2 linked regions of the Variovorax paradoxus genome follow. Each later gene encodes a partner of the first gene's protein in a complex. Links are inferred from orthologs where the notes say so. Each region holds a gene or a part of one and is shown on either strand. Other genes may lie near its edges.

Region 1 (6,823 bases):
CGAGCGATGATAGCTTTGCGTCGAGCGCGGCGAAGAAATCCGCGGAGGGCGCGAACTCCAGCGGCACGGCCAGCGCATCGGGCGCCTTGCGCCACAGTTTGATGGCGTCTTTTTCGGTGCAGATGAGGGTGCTCGCCGTGTCTGCGGGGCGCTGCCAATCTTCGAAATCGAAGTGATCGGGCAGGGCGATGGTGTTGGCGAGCGTCAGGCCGCGCGCGCGCAGCATGTCGAAGAAGGCCTCGGGCCGTGCGATGGCCGCCAGTGCTGTCACGGGCTGGCCCGCAAGGGCAGCCAATGGCACGCGCTTCCCGTCACTGCCCAACGCATCGTGCGCGAGAGCCCGGGTGGCCGTATGGCCCCCGGCAAAGGCCGGCCGTGCCCCGCTGTGCAGCACCAGATCGCAGCGGCGTGGCCAGGTTTCGCGCAACGGACCTGCGGGCAGTTGCCAGCCATTGCCGGTGCCCCGGTCGTCGAACACGCAGATCTCGATGTCGCGCGCAAGCGCCAAGTGTTGCAGACCATCGTCGCTCACGATGACCTGCGTGGCCGGATGCCGCTCGAGCAAGGTGCGCGCGGCATCGATGCGCTGGCGTGCCACGAACACCGGCGCCTTCGTGGCATGGTGAATCAGCGCGGGTTCGTCTCCCACATCTTGCGGATCGCTGTCGCTGAGCACTTCGCGGCAGTCATCGGTGCGGCGGCCGTAGCCGCGCGACACCACGCCGACCCGAAATCCCCGCTCTTGCAGATGCCGGACAACGGCCATCACGACCGGCGTCTTGCCGGCTCCGCCCGCAATCACGTTGCCAACCACGATCACCGGGACGCGCACACGCTCGGTCCGCAGCCATCCCACGCGATAGAGCCACCCACGCGCGGCGAAAAGCGCAGCGTAGATGAGCGACAGCGGCCACAGCAGGCAAGCCAGAGGGCCGCGGCTCAACCAGGCGTTCTGCAGCCGCGAGGCCGACGGCGAACCCGTGCTGCCGCTGCTGCCGTCGGAAGGCACTCAGTGCCCGGCTTGCGCCGTCGACTGTGCGGCGAAGGTGATCTGCATCAGGCCGGCGCGGCGCGCGGCCTCCATCACCGTCACCACCGCCTGGTGCGGGCTGGTCGCGTCGGCGCTGATGATCACCACGCTGTCCTTGCCGCCCGTGGCCGCGGCGGCGAGGGCGGCCGTCACGGTCTCAACGCTGCGGTCGGCCACCGGGGTCTTGTTGATCGAGTAGCGGCCGTCGGCCGACACCGCCACGATCACTTCCTTCGGGTAGTCGCGCTGCGCATCGACGTCCGCCGTTGGCAGCCGCAGCTGCATCTCGGTGAACTTGCTGTAGGTGGTCGACAGCATCAGGAAGATCAGGATCACCAGCAGCACGTCGATGAACGGGATCAGGTTGATCTCCGGCTCGTCGCGCGCGCCGTGGCGGAACTGCATGCGGGCGCGGGTCATTTGCGCAGGGCGTTCAGGTGGCGGGCAAAACGCTCGCCTGAGAGTTCGAGATTCAGCAGGTATTCGTCGACCCGGCTGCGGAAATAGCGCCAGAAGATCAGCGTCGGAATGGCGACGATCAGGCCGAAGGCCGTGTTGTAGAGCGCGATCGAGATGCCGTGCGCCAGTTGCGCAGGGTTGCCCGAGCCGACAGCGCCGCTGCCCGGCGACTGCGAGCCGAAGATCTCGATCATGCCGATCACCGTGCCCAGCAGCCCCAGCAGCGGGGCTGCCGACGCGATGGTAGCCAAGGCAGGCAGGTAGCGCTCGAGCTTGTGCGCCACGGTGCGGCCGGAGGCCTCCATGGCGGCGCGCAGGTCGTCTTCGGTGCAGCGCGGATTGGCGTTCAACGCTCGCAGGCCTGCGGCCAGCACCTGGCCGAGCATCGAGTTGCGTTCAAGTTTGGTCACGATGTCCGGGCCGGGAATGGCGCCGTGCGACACGGTGATGGTTTCGTCGAGCAGCTTCGGCGGCAGTACCCTCACGGTCTTGAGACTCGTGAAACGTTCTATAACCAGCGCGAGCGCAATGACTGAACAAGCGAGCAAGGGCCAGATTGGCCAACCCGCGGCAACTATGATGGAAAACAAGAAAATCCTCCGGCCCGTAGACTGCAAATGCGCGGCGATTATCCACTGAGCCCACCATCGGCACGCGCCTTGTTTTTGTGTCGGCAAGGACGCACAGATTCTGTGGATAACTTTGTGATTAACCTGCTGCGCAACTCATCCGGACCCGCATGGGGCGGCCTTTCCGCTAGATCGACTGAATTTTGAGCAGCACTTTTTTCAATGAAATCAATGGCTTGCACGAGAAACCGTGCGCCTGCCCCGCACCGGGGTCTGATGACGAGGGGCGTGCGGCCCGTTGTGGAAGAGTGGCATTTGGCCGAGCGTGCATTTTGTGAACTTGCGTGAATCGAATTCCGCGCCCGGGCCGCGTGTCTGGGCAGTGGGCGCGCTGTGCCATGCGGTGGCCGACGCGCTCGATGCGCGCTTCAATCCGGTGACCGTGCGCGGCGAGATCTCGGGTTTTTCGCGCGCGTCAAGTGGACATTGTTACTTCGCGCTCAAGGACGAGTCCGGCCAGCTGCGCTGCGCGATGTTCCGGCGGGCAGCCGGTTTGCTCGACTTTTCGCCTCGCGATGGCGATCAGGTCGAGGTGCGCGGGCGTCTTGCGGTGTACGAGCCACGCGGCGATCTTCAACTGGTTGTAGAGAGTTTGCGGCGAGCCGGGCAGGGCGCCTTGTTCGAGCAGTTCATGCAACGCAAGGCACGCCTGGAAGCCGAGGGACTCTTCGATCCGGCGCGCAAGCGGGCGCTACCGGCCATGCCGCGCGCGGTCGGCGTCGTCACGTCGCTGGGCGCGGCGGCCTTGCACGACGTTGTGACGGCGCTACGAAGACGCGTTCCACACATTCCGGTCGTACTTGCACCCGCGGCAGTGCAAGGAGCCAATGCGCCGGCCGAACTGATGCGGGCGCTGCAATCGCTCTATGACTTTGCACCCGCCGTCGATGTGATCCTGCTGGTGCGTGGCGGTGGCTCCATCGAAGACCTCTGGGCCTTCAACGATGAGACCCTGGCGCGCACCATCGTGCAGAGCCCGGTGCCGCTGATCAGTGGTGTGGGGCACGAAACCGACTTCACCATCGCCGACTTCTGCGCCGATCTGCGCGCGCCCACGCCAACCGCCGCGGCAGAATTGGTGAGTGCGCCGCGCGACATGTGGCTCGGTGCGCTCGATCTGCTCGACGAGCGTCTCGGCGATGCGCTGGGCGGGCGCCTTGATGCCCTTGGACAGCGCGTCGACCAGGCGGCGGGGCGCCTCGGTCGACCCTCGAACCTTGTGACGCGCCAGCAACTGCGCCTGGCGCACCATGTGCAGCGCCTTCGGTATGCGGTGCTGTCGAGGCGGGAGCGCCTGTCGCAGGTGCCCCGGTCAATCGCTGCGGACTTTCCCCTGAAGCTGGGGCGTGCACTGGTGCAGCGTCGTGAGCGCCTGGAACGCGTGGCCTTGCGCATGCGGCTGCTCGATCCGGCACTGGTCTTGCAGCGTGGCTATGCGTGGCTGACCGATACAGAAGGTCATGCGATCGTCAGCGCAACGCAACTGGCGCCGGGCGACGCCGTCAAGGCACGGCTCGCCGATGGCGAAGTCGACCTGACCGTCACGCCGGGCGACGCGACGGGAACGCGTCCGACGCTACCTCAATAATTACTTCCTAGAATCCCTGATTCCCACAACCAACCCACGAGAAAAAACCATGGAACATGTGCTCCCACCCCTGCCGTACGCCCTCGACGCGCTGGCACCCGAGTATTCGAAGGAAACCCTCGAGTACCACTACGGCAAGCACCACAACGCCTACGTGGTGAACCTCAACAACCTGCAAAAGGGCACTGAGTTCGAGTCGCTGACGCTTGAAGAGATCATCAAGAAGTCCAGCGGCGGCATCTACAACAACGCCGCGCAAATCTGGAACCACACCTTCTTCTGGAACTGCATGAAGCCCCAGGGCGGCGGCGCTCCCACTGGCGCGCTGGCCAAGGCCATCGAAGCCAAGTGGGGCAGCTACGACGCCTTCAAGGAAGCCTTCGTGAAGTCGGCCGTGGGCAACTTCGGCTCGGGCTGGACCTGGCTGGTGAAGAAGGCCGACGGCTCCGTGGATATCGTGAACACCGGCGCCGCCGGCACGCCGCTGACCACTGCAGACAGCGCGCTGCTGACGGTAGACGTCTGGGAACACGCCTACTACATCGACTACCGCAACCTGCGCCCGAAGTTCGTCGAGACCTTCCTGGCCAAGCTGGTGAACTGGGACTTTGTCGCCAAGAACTTCGGCTGAGCCCGGGTTTCCCCATCAAAAAAGCCGACTCAAGGGTCGGCTTTTTTGCGGGCTTCAGGCGGCAAAAACTCAGCGTTTGGTGGCTGCGAACAGTTCGCCGCCGAGCTTTGCGCCCTTCTTGATGTTCTTCTTGGCAAACCAGCCCTGGTTCATTTCGAGGACGTAGCGCACGGGCTCCAGAGAGCAGTGCGAGTTCTCGGTCATGGGTTGCATGTCGACCAAGTTGACGATGCGGCCGTCGTCGGCCACGAAGGCGGCGGTCAGCGGAAGGATCGTGTTGCGCATCCAGAAGCACTGAGTGGCAGGCTGCTCGAACACGAAGATCATTCCTTCAGCCTGCGGCATTTCCTTGCGGAACATCAGGCCGATTTCGCGTTGCAGGGGTGTTTGCGCAATCTGCGCATCGATCTTGTACAGGCCGACCGACAACTGCGTACGCGGCAGGTCGGTCTGGGGTTGCTGCTGGGCGTGCGCAGGCATCATGAAGGACGCGGACGCGAGGAGCAGGGCGGCTAGACGCTGGAACATCGGGCAACTCTTTCAGGGCGGGGTCAGGGCCCGGCCTAAATCAAAAAAACGCCAATAAAAATGCCCGCTGATGCGGGCATTGCCGGTGAGCGCGAAAGCTTACACCTTCTTGGCAGCGGCTGTGTGGGCCTTGGCCACGTGGCTGACCTTGTGTTTCTTGGCCGCAGCGTGCTTCTTGGCAGGCGCGTGCTTGGCGGTCTTGGGAGCGGCTGCGGGAGCAGCGGTGGTGGGTTCGGCTTGTTGAGCGAAAGCACCGGCAGCGAAGAGACCGGCGACCAGGGCTGCGAGCAGCTTGTTCATGAACATATCCTTTGAAATTCGTTGATTTGGATTGCCCTCCCTGCGGAAGGTAGACATTCAACGGAGGCCGATTCCTGCGGTTGACAACAGAACGCTTGCGGCAGGCGAAAAAAAAGCGCTCCGAAGAGCGCTCTTTTCTGGGCTGGGCCGACTTACTTGGCACCTGCCATGTCAGGCGTGCCGCCTTGGGTCGACTTGCGCTTCACGCTGCCGTCCTTGTTGCGACGACGCTGGTCGCGGGTGCTTGCGCGTTTCTCGCCAGAGGCAGCAGCCTTGTCGGCACCGATGGCGCCGCCTTCGGGCGTCTTGGCTTCGTCGCCAGCGGCAGCCTTGACTTGGCCAGCGGGCTTGGCAGCCTTCTTGGCTTCGGCACGTTGCTGCGACTTGCTGTTGGTGGCGTTACCTTGCTCAGGCGTCGTACCGGCCGGGTTTTGGGCGTAAGCGCCAGCGGCGAACAGGCCAGCGATCATGACTGCGAGAATTTTGCTCATTGATGATTCCTCTATCGAGAATTGGTTGGAAACGCCTCCCGGCGAGCAGAAGGTCAGCCACTAACGAGCCCATTGGCTCGCCGGTTGACAAACGCTTGCTGATGGGTTGCGTCTAAAATGTACAGCGATTTGTTCGCGGGCTGTACAGCGAATCCACCCCGTGTCTGAATTCGCTGACAGTCGTCAAAATTACGTCAATCCCGGAGCCATTCCCCCTCATGACCAGTTATCAGCACATCAAAGTCCCGACTGAAGGTCAGAAGATCACGGTCAACGCCGACAACTCGCTGAATGTGCCTGACCAACCGATCATTCCTTTCATCGAAGGCGACGGGACCGGCCTGGACATCACGCCAGTGATGCTGAAGGTGGTGGACGCAGCGGTGGCCAAGGCCTACGGCGGCAAGAAGAAGATCCACTGGATGGAGGTCTATGCCGGCGAAAAGTCGACCAAGGTCTACGGCCCCGACGTCTGGCTCCCCGAGGAAACCCTGCACGCTGTGCGCGACTACGTGGTCTCCATCAAGGGCCCTCTGACCACGCCCGTCGGCGGTGGCATCCGCTCGCTGAACGTCGCGCTGCGTCAGGAACTCGACCTTTACGTTTGCCTGCGCCCCATCCAGTACTTCGAAGGCGTGCCGAGCCCAGTGCGCGAGCCGCACAAGACCAACATGGTGATCTTCCGCGAGAACTCGGAAGACATCTACGCGGGCATCGAGTTCGAAGCCGAAAGCGACAAGGCCAAGAAGCTCATCAAGTTCCTGCAGGACGAGATGGGTGTCAAGAAGATCCGTTTCCCCAACACCTCGGGCATCGGCGTCAAGCCTGTGTCGAGGGAAGGCACCGAGCGCCTCGTGCGCAAGGCATTCCAGTACGCCATCGACAACGACAAGCCCAGCGTCACCTTGGTGCACAAGGGCAACATCATGAAGTTCACCGAAGGTGGCTTCCGTGATTGGGGTTACGGCCTCGCTGCCAAGGAATTCGGTGCCGAACTGATCGACGGTGGCCCGTGGATGAAGTTCAAGAACCCGAAGACGGGCAAGGAAATCACCGTCAAGGACAGCATCGCCGATGCGTTCCTCCAGCAGATCCTGCTGCGTCCCGCCGAGTACAGCGTGATTGCCACGCTCAATCTCAACGGCGACTACGTGTCCGACGCGCTGG
Region 2 (6,663 bases), 2.1 Mb from region 1 along the record:
GTCGCCGTAGATCTTCTTCCACTCGGGGTTGGTGTTGTTCAGGTCCGAGTAGATCTGCTGAGCCGACTTGAAGGCGGCGTTCATCACGTCCTGCGAGAACGGGCGCAGCTTGGTGCCCGAGCCCACGAGCTGCTTCAGCGCGATCGGGTTCTTGGAGTCGTACTTCGCCGTCATCGTGATGTTGGCGTGCGCGGCAGCTGCCTCGACGATGGCCTTGTACTCGGCCGACAGGCCTTCCCATGCCTTGGTGTTGATGTAGAAGTCGAGCTCGGGGCCGCCTTCCCACCAGCCTGGGTAGTAGTAGAACGGCGCGATCTTGTTGAAGCCCAGCTTCTGGTCGTCATACGGGCCGACCCATTCGAGGCCGTCCAGCGTGCCCTTTTCGAGCGCCGGGTACAGGTCGGCACCGGGAATCGATTGCGGGATCACGCCGAAGGGCTCGAGCACCTTGCCCGCGAACGGGTTGGTGCGGAACTTCAGGCCCTTCAGGTCGGCGACCGACTTGATTTCCTTGCGGAACCAGCCGCCCATCTGCGCGCCGGTGTTGCCGCCCGGCAGGTTGATGATGTTGTACTTGGCATAGAACGCGCGCATCAGCTTCAGGCCGTTGCCTTCGTACATCCAGGCGTTCTGCTGGCGGGTGTTCATGCCGAAGGGCACTGCGCAGCCCAGGCAGAAGGTCGGGTCCTTGCCGTAGAAGTAGTACGGGGCCGTGTGGGCCATTTCGACCGAGGCGTTCTGCACGCCGTCGACCACGCCGAACGCGGGCATCAGCTCGCCGCCGGCATGCACGGAAATCTGGAACTTGCCGCCCGTCATGTCGCTGACGCTCTTCGAGAACACCTCGGCGGTGCCGAAGATGGTGTCCAGCGACTTGGGAAAACTCGACGCCAGGCGCCAGCGAACGGTGGCTTGGGCGTGAACCGCGGGTGCGATGCCGGCAGCCAGAACGCCCGCGATGCCGGCGTTTTTGATGAGGGAACGACGATCCATTGATAGCTCTCCGAGTTCTTGGAAAAACAAAACGCGGCTTGTGACCGCGTTGGGGACTTTTGTCTAAGTCCGGACGATTGTAAAAACGCGCTTACAGCCGCCGGCAGGGGTTTACCCTGCGCTCGAAACGAAGCGCTCGCGGATCGATGCCTCGATGCCGATCGCGTCCAGTCCGATCGACGCCAGCAGCTTGGCCGGATCGCCGTGTTCGATGAAGCGATCGGGCAAGCCGAGTTGCAGCACCGGCTTCTGCACGTTGGCGGCTTGCAGTGCTTCGAGCACCGCACTGCCCGCGCCGCCCATGATGGCGCCCTCTTCCAGCGTGACGATGGCATCGTGCGTGCCCGCGACCTTCAGCAGCAACTCGACGTCGATCGGCTTGGCCCAGCGCATGTTGACCACCGTGGCGTCGAGCGACTCGGCGGCGGTGAGCGCGGGGTACAGCAGCGTGCCGAAGGCGAGGATGGCGATGCGCTTGCCTTCGCGGCGGATCTCGCCCTTGCCGAAGGGCAAGGATTCGAGCGTGAGGTGCGGCGTGACACCCGCGCCCGCGCCGCGCGGATAGCGCACGGCCACCGGGTGGTTCTGCTCGTAGGCGCTCGACAGCAGCTCGCGGCACTCGCGTTCGTCGGCCGGGCAGGCGATGCTCATGTTCGGAATGCAGCGCAGGAACGGAATGTCGTACGCACCCGCGTGCGTCGCGCCGTCGGCACCCACGAGGCCCGCGCGGTCGAGCGCGAACACCACCGGCAGGTTCTGGATCGCCACGTCGTGGATCAGCTGGTCGTACGCGCGCTGCAGGAAGGTCGAGTAGATCGCGACCACCGGCTTCAGCCCCTCGCAGGCCAGGCCGGCCGCGAAGGTCACGGCGTGCTGCTCGGCGATGCCGACGTCGTAGTAGCGATCGGGAAAGCGCTTCTCGAATTCAACGAGGCCCGAGCCTTCGCGCATCGCGGGCGTGATGCCCACGAGGCGGCCGTCGTGCGCGGCGGTGTCGCACAGCCACTGGCCGAACACCTGCGTGAAGGTCTGCTTGGCAACCGCGGCGGACTTGACCAACCCCACCTGCGGATCGAACTTGCCAGGGCCGTGATAGGCCACAGGGTCGGCCTCGGCCAGCTTGTAGCCCTGCCCCTTCTTCGTGACCACGTGCAGGAACTGCGGGCCTTCGAGGTGCTTGAGATTCTCGAGCGTGGGCACCAGCGAGTCGATGTCGTGGCCGTCGATCGGGCCCACGTAGTTGAAGCCGAACTGCTCGAACAGCGTGGCCGGCACGACCATGCCCTTGGCATGCTGCTCCAGGCGCTTGGCCAGCTCGAACAGCGGCGGCGCGTTGCGCAGCATGCTCTTGCCGACGTTCTTGGCGGCGGCGTAGAAGTTGCCGCTCATCAGCTGCGCGAGGTAGCGGTTGAGCGCGCCCACCGGCGGGCTGATCGACATGTCGTTGTCGTTCAGGATCACGAGCAGCTTGCAGTCGCACACGCCCGCGTTGTTCAGCGCCTCGAAGGCCATGCCAGCCGTGAGCGCGCCGTCGCCGATGATGGCCACGGTGTGGCGGTCTTCGCCCTTCTGCTTGGCGGCCATGGCCATGCCGAGCGCGGCCGAGATGCTGGTCGACGAATGGGCCGTGCCAAAGGTGTCGTACTCGCTCTCGCTGCGTTGCGGAAAGCCCGAGATGCCGCCGATCTGCCGCAGCGTGGGCATGCGCTCGCGCCGGCCCGTGAGGATCTTGTGCGGGTAGGTCTGGTGGCCCACGTCCCACACCAGTCGGTCGTGCGGCGTGTTGAACACATGGTGCAGCGCGACCGTGAGTTCGACCGTGCCGAGATTGGAGCTCAGGTGGCCGCCGGTGCGCGAGACGTTGTCGAGCACGCTGGCGCGCACCTCATCGGACAGCTGGCGCAGCTGGGCCCGGTCGTATTTGCGGATCGGCGAGGGGTCGTGAAGTGTGGGAAGCAGCGGAGCCATGTGGGGGTTGTTCTTTTCTCTCAGCGGTCGCGGTCGACCACCATGTGGGCCAGCGCGCGCAGGGCTGCGGTATCCGCCAGGCCGCTCTTTTCGAGGGCGGCGAGCGCATCGGCCAGCAGCTGGCGGGCCTGGGCGCGCGCGCCGTCGAGGCCGAGCAGCGACACATAGGTGGGCTTGTCGGCCGCGGCGTCCTTGCCGGCGGTCTTGCCCAGGGTCTGCGAATCGGCCGTGACGTCGAGGATGTCGTCGACCACCTGGAACGCGAGGCCGATGGCCGCGCCGTAGTCGCGCAGCGCGGCCAATGCCGCAGGAGTGACCGAACCGCAGGCGGCGCCCATCTCGACGCTGCCCTGCAGCAGCGCGCCAGTCTTCAGGCGGTGCATTTCGCGCAGCTGCGTTTCGTCAAGCGCAATGCCGACGCTGGCCAGGTCGATGGCCTGGCCGCCGGCCATGCCCTGGCTGCCCGCAGCGCGCGCGAGCAGGCGGCACAGCAGGGCCTGGGTGGCAGCGGGAATCTCGTCGCCAGCGGGCGTGAGCAGCTCGAAGGCCAGGGCCTGCAGCGCGTCTCCGGCCAGCAGGGCATCGGCCTCGCCGAATTTCACGTGAACGGTGGGCTTGCCGCGGCGCAGCACGTCGTTGTCCATGCACGGCAGGTCGTCGTGCACCAGCGAATAGGCGTGAATCAGTTCCGTAGCGCAGGCCGCACGCAGGGCGGCGGCGCGGTTGCCGCCGACGGCCTCGCTGGCGGCCAGCACCAGCAGGGGCCGCAGGCGCTTGCCGCCGTCGAGCACGGCATAGCGCATGGCGTCGCCCAGCAGCACGGGGGCGTCGACGCCGACCCAGCGCGACAGCGCCGCTTCGACATTCGCCAGGTGGGGGTCGCTCCAGCCGGCTAGCGTGCGGGCGTCCCAATGGCTGGATTTCAGCGCGGCGGCGCTCATTCAGGCGTCCAGACCTTCAGGCTGCCCGAATCGAGCACCTTGATCTGGTCTTCGACCGCCTGCAGCTTGTCGCGGCAGAAGGCGAGCAGCGCCGCGCCGCGCTGGTAGCTGACTAGCAGCTGGTCGAGGGGCAACTGGCCCGATTCGAGTTCCGCCACCAGTTGCTCCAGTTCCTGGAGCCCGGCTTCGTAACTGGCAGGCAGCGGGCCCGTATCGGGCGTTGCCGCCGGGCTGGACGAGGAAGGGGGGGGCACCTTGGGCATGCAAGCGAAACGTGGGTGAAATCGGGCATTTTAGGACTGGGATCGAAACAACTGGCGACCGCCGCCGGCCTGGGTGAAAAGCCGGGGGCACAAAAATGCCCCCCGGGTACAATGCGAACTTCTCTCGTTGACGACGTCAACACCCTCTCCGGGCCGCCGACTCTTCCTGGCGGCGCCTTCCGTTCTTTTCTTTTTTCTCCCTGTGGGGAGCTTGGTCAGGTCCTCCATGTCTGATTTAAGTCTTCAACTGCAGCAGGCCGCGAGCCAACTTCCAGTTTCCGCGTATTTCGACGAGGCGCTCTACGCCCGCGAAATGCAAAACCTTTTCGCGCGAGGGCCCCGCTACGTCGGCCATCGCCTGGCCGTGCCCGAAATGGGCGACTTCCACACCCTGCCGCAGGAGCATCAGGGCCGTGCGCTGGTCCATACGCCCAAGGGCGTAGAGCTGATTTCCAACGTCTGCCGCCACCGCCAGGCCCTGATCCTCCAGGGACGGGGCCAGCTCGACAACCAGGCCGGCGGCAACATCGTGTGCCCGCTGCACCGCTGGACCTATGCCGCGAGCGATTCGCGCACCACCGGCACGCTGATCGGCGCCCCGCATTTCGAGCAGGACCCCTGCCTGAACCTGCACAACTACCCGCTCACCGAGTGGAACGGCCTTCTTTTCGAGAAGAACGCAGACGGCTCGGGCCCCGACGTGGCGGCCGACATGGCCGGCCTCGGCCCGCAGGCCGACCTGGATTTCAGCGGCTACGCGCTCGACCGCGTCGAGCTGCACGAGTGCAACTACAACTGGAAGACCTTCATCGAGGTCTACCTCGAGGACTACCACGTCGGCCCGTTCCACCCGGGCCTGGGCAGCTTCGTCACCTGCGACGACCTGCGCTGGGAGTTCAAGCCCCACTATTCGGTGCAAACGGTAGGCGTGGCCAACCGCCTGGGCCGCGCGGGCAGCCCGGTCTACCAGAAGTGGCAGGAGCAGCTGCTCAAGTACCGCGACGGCAAGCCGCCGAAGTACGGCGCCATCTGGCTCACTTACTACCCGCACGTGATGGTCGAGTGGTATCCGCACGTGCTCACGGTGTCGACCCTGCACCCGGTGAGCCCGACGAAGACGCTCAACATGGTCGAGTTCTTCTACCCCGAGGAAATCGTCGCCTTCGAGCGCGAGTTCGTCGAGGCCCAGCAGGCCGCCTACATGGAAACCTGCGTGGAAGACGACGAGATCGCCGAGCGCATGGACGCCGGACGCCGCGCGCTGATGCTGCGCGGCGACAACGAGACCGGCCCCTACCAGAGCCCGATGGAAGACGGCATGCAGCAGTTCCACGAGTGGTACAAGGCCGCGATGCAGAAACCAGCCTGAAACCGGCCCGCCCCGCACTCGCCGGGGCACTCTTTTTCCTTACCTTAGAGTCGAAACGATGCAAGCGCTGTGGATGGTGCTGGGGGCCTTTTTGTTCGCCACGATGAGCGTGGTCGTGAAAGTCGCCTCGGAGTGGTTCAACAGCGGTGAGATGGTGCTGGGCCGCGGCCTCATCGGCATCGTGTTCCTCTGGCTGCTGGCCCGCAATCGCGGCGTCTCGCTGGCCACCCGATACCCCGGCATGCACGCCTGGCGCAGCACCATCGGCGTGCTGTCGCTGGGCGCCTGGTTCTATGCCATCGCCCACCTGCCGCTGGCCACGGCCGTCACCCTCAACTACATGAGCAGCGTGTGGGTCGCGGCCTTCCTGGTCGGCGGCTCGCTGCTGGCCTGGGTGCCGGTGCCCGGGCGAGACGGCCGCGTGGAGCGCCCGCCGCTGCAGGGCACGATGGTGCTGACCGTGCTCGCCGGCTTCGTGGGCGTGGTGCTGATGCTCAAGCCCAGCGTCAACGGCAGCGAGGGTTTCGCGGGCATGCTGGGCCTGCTGTCGGGCCTTACGGCCGCGTTTGCCTACATGCAGGTGATGGCGCTGTCGCGCATCGGCGAACCCGAGCTGCGCACGGTGTTCTATTTCGCGGTCGGCTCGGCCGTGGCCGGAGCCTTCGCCACGGCGGCCACCGGGTTTTCGGACCATGGCTCATGGACCTGGCAGCATGCGATGTGGCTGCTGCCGATCGGATTGCTGGCCGCCCTCGGACAACTCTGCATGACCCGCGCCTACGCCACCGCCAAGACCCAGGCCGGCACACTGGTGGTGGCCAACCTGCAGTATTCGGGCATCGTGTTCGCGGCGTTCTACAGCGTGGTGCTGTTCAACGACCGTATCGATGCCACCGGCTGGGCCGGCATGGCCCTTATCATCGCCAGCGGCATTGCTGCAACCGTGTTGCGACAACGGGCGGTGCCCAAGGCGCCGGCCGAGGAACACTGACTCTTTCTGCATTGACCTGACCAGAGAAGGACACACACCATGTACACCACCCTCATCAGCGTCGAACAACTCCACAAGCTGCAATCGACGGACACGCCTCTCATGGTGTTCGACTGCACCTTCGACCTCATGAAGCCC

The links.
Region 2: the proteins of xseA (region 1) and xseB are in contact, whole or in part, in a cryo-EM structure (PDB 8TXR), measured with the Escherichia coli proteins. The link is inferred for Variovorax paradoxus from one-to-one orthologs.

Annotation. Positions count from the first base shown.
Region 1 is NZ_CP102931.1:2,769,037-2,775,859, forward strand. What follows is about bases 1,563-4,549. They hold xseA (exodeoxyribonuclease VII large subunit), read left to right. Parts: upstream 1,563-2,392; coding sequence 2,393-3,706; downstream 3,707-4,549. Other genes in these bases: NWF24_RS13040 (MotA/TolQ/ExbB proton channel family protein), read right to left, coding at 1,563-2,079; NWF24_RS13050 (superoxide dismutase), read left to right, coding at 3,756-4,337; NWF24_RS13055 (DUF192 domain-containing protein), read right to left, coding at 4,407-4,549. Outside these bases: lpxK (tetraacyldisaccharide 4'-kinase), read right to left, coding at 1-1,009; NWF24_RS13035 (ExbD/TolR family protein), read right to left, coding at 1,010-1,435; more of NWF24_RS13040, read right to left, coding at 1,447-1,562; more of NWF24_RS13055, read right to left, coding at 4,550-4,865; NWF24_RS13060 (hypothetical protein), read right to left, coding at 4,965-5,165; NWF24_RS13065 (cell envelope biogenesis protein TolA), read right to left, coding at 5,318-5,656; icd (NADP-dependent isocitrate dehydrogenase), read left to right, coding at 5,875-6,823. UniProt on the Escherichia coli protein: Bidirectionally degrades single-stranded DNA into large acid-insoluble oligonucleotides, which are then degraded further into small acid-soluble oligonucleotides.
Region 2 is NZ_CP102931.1:4,842,989-4,849,651, forward strand. The notes cover bases 2,533-5,359. They hold xseB (exodeoxyribonuclease VII small subunit), read right to left. Parts: upstream 4,166-5,359; coding sequence 3,899-4,165; downstream 2,533-3,898. Other genes in these bases: dxs (1-deoxy-D-xylulose-5-phosphate synthase), read right to left, coding at 2,533-2,961; NWF24_RS22920 (polyprenyl synthetase family protein), read right to left, coding at 2,982-3,902; NWF24_RS22930 (aromatic ring-hydroxylating oxygenase subunit alpha), read left to right, coding at 4,392-5,359. In the rest of the region: NWF24_RS22910 (TRAP transporter substrate-binding protein), read right to left, coding at 1-993; more of dxs, read right to left, coding at 1,105-2,532; more of NWF24_RS22930, read left to right, coding at 5,360-5,534; NWF24_RS22935 (DMT family transporter), read left to right, coding at 5,593-6,525; NWF24_RS22940 (sulfurtransferase), read left to right, coding at 6,565-6,663. UniProt on the Escherichia coli protein: Bidirectionally degrades single-stranded DNA into large acid-insoluble oligonucleotides, which are then degraded further into small acid-soluble oligonucleotides.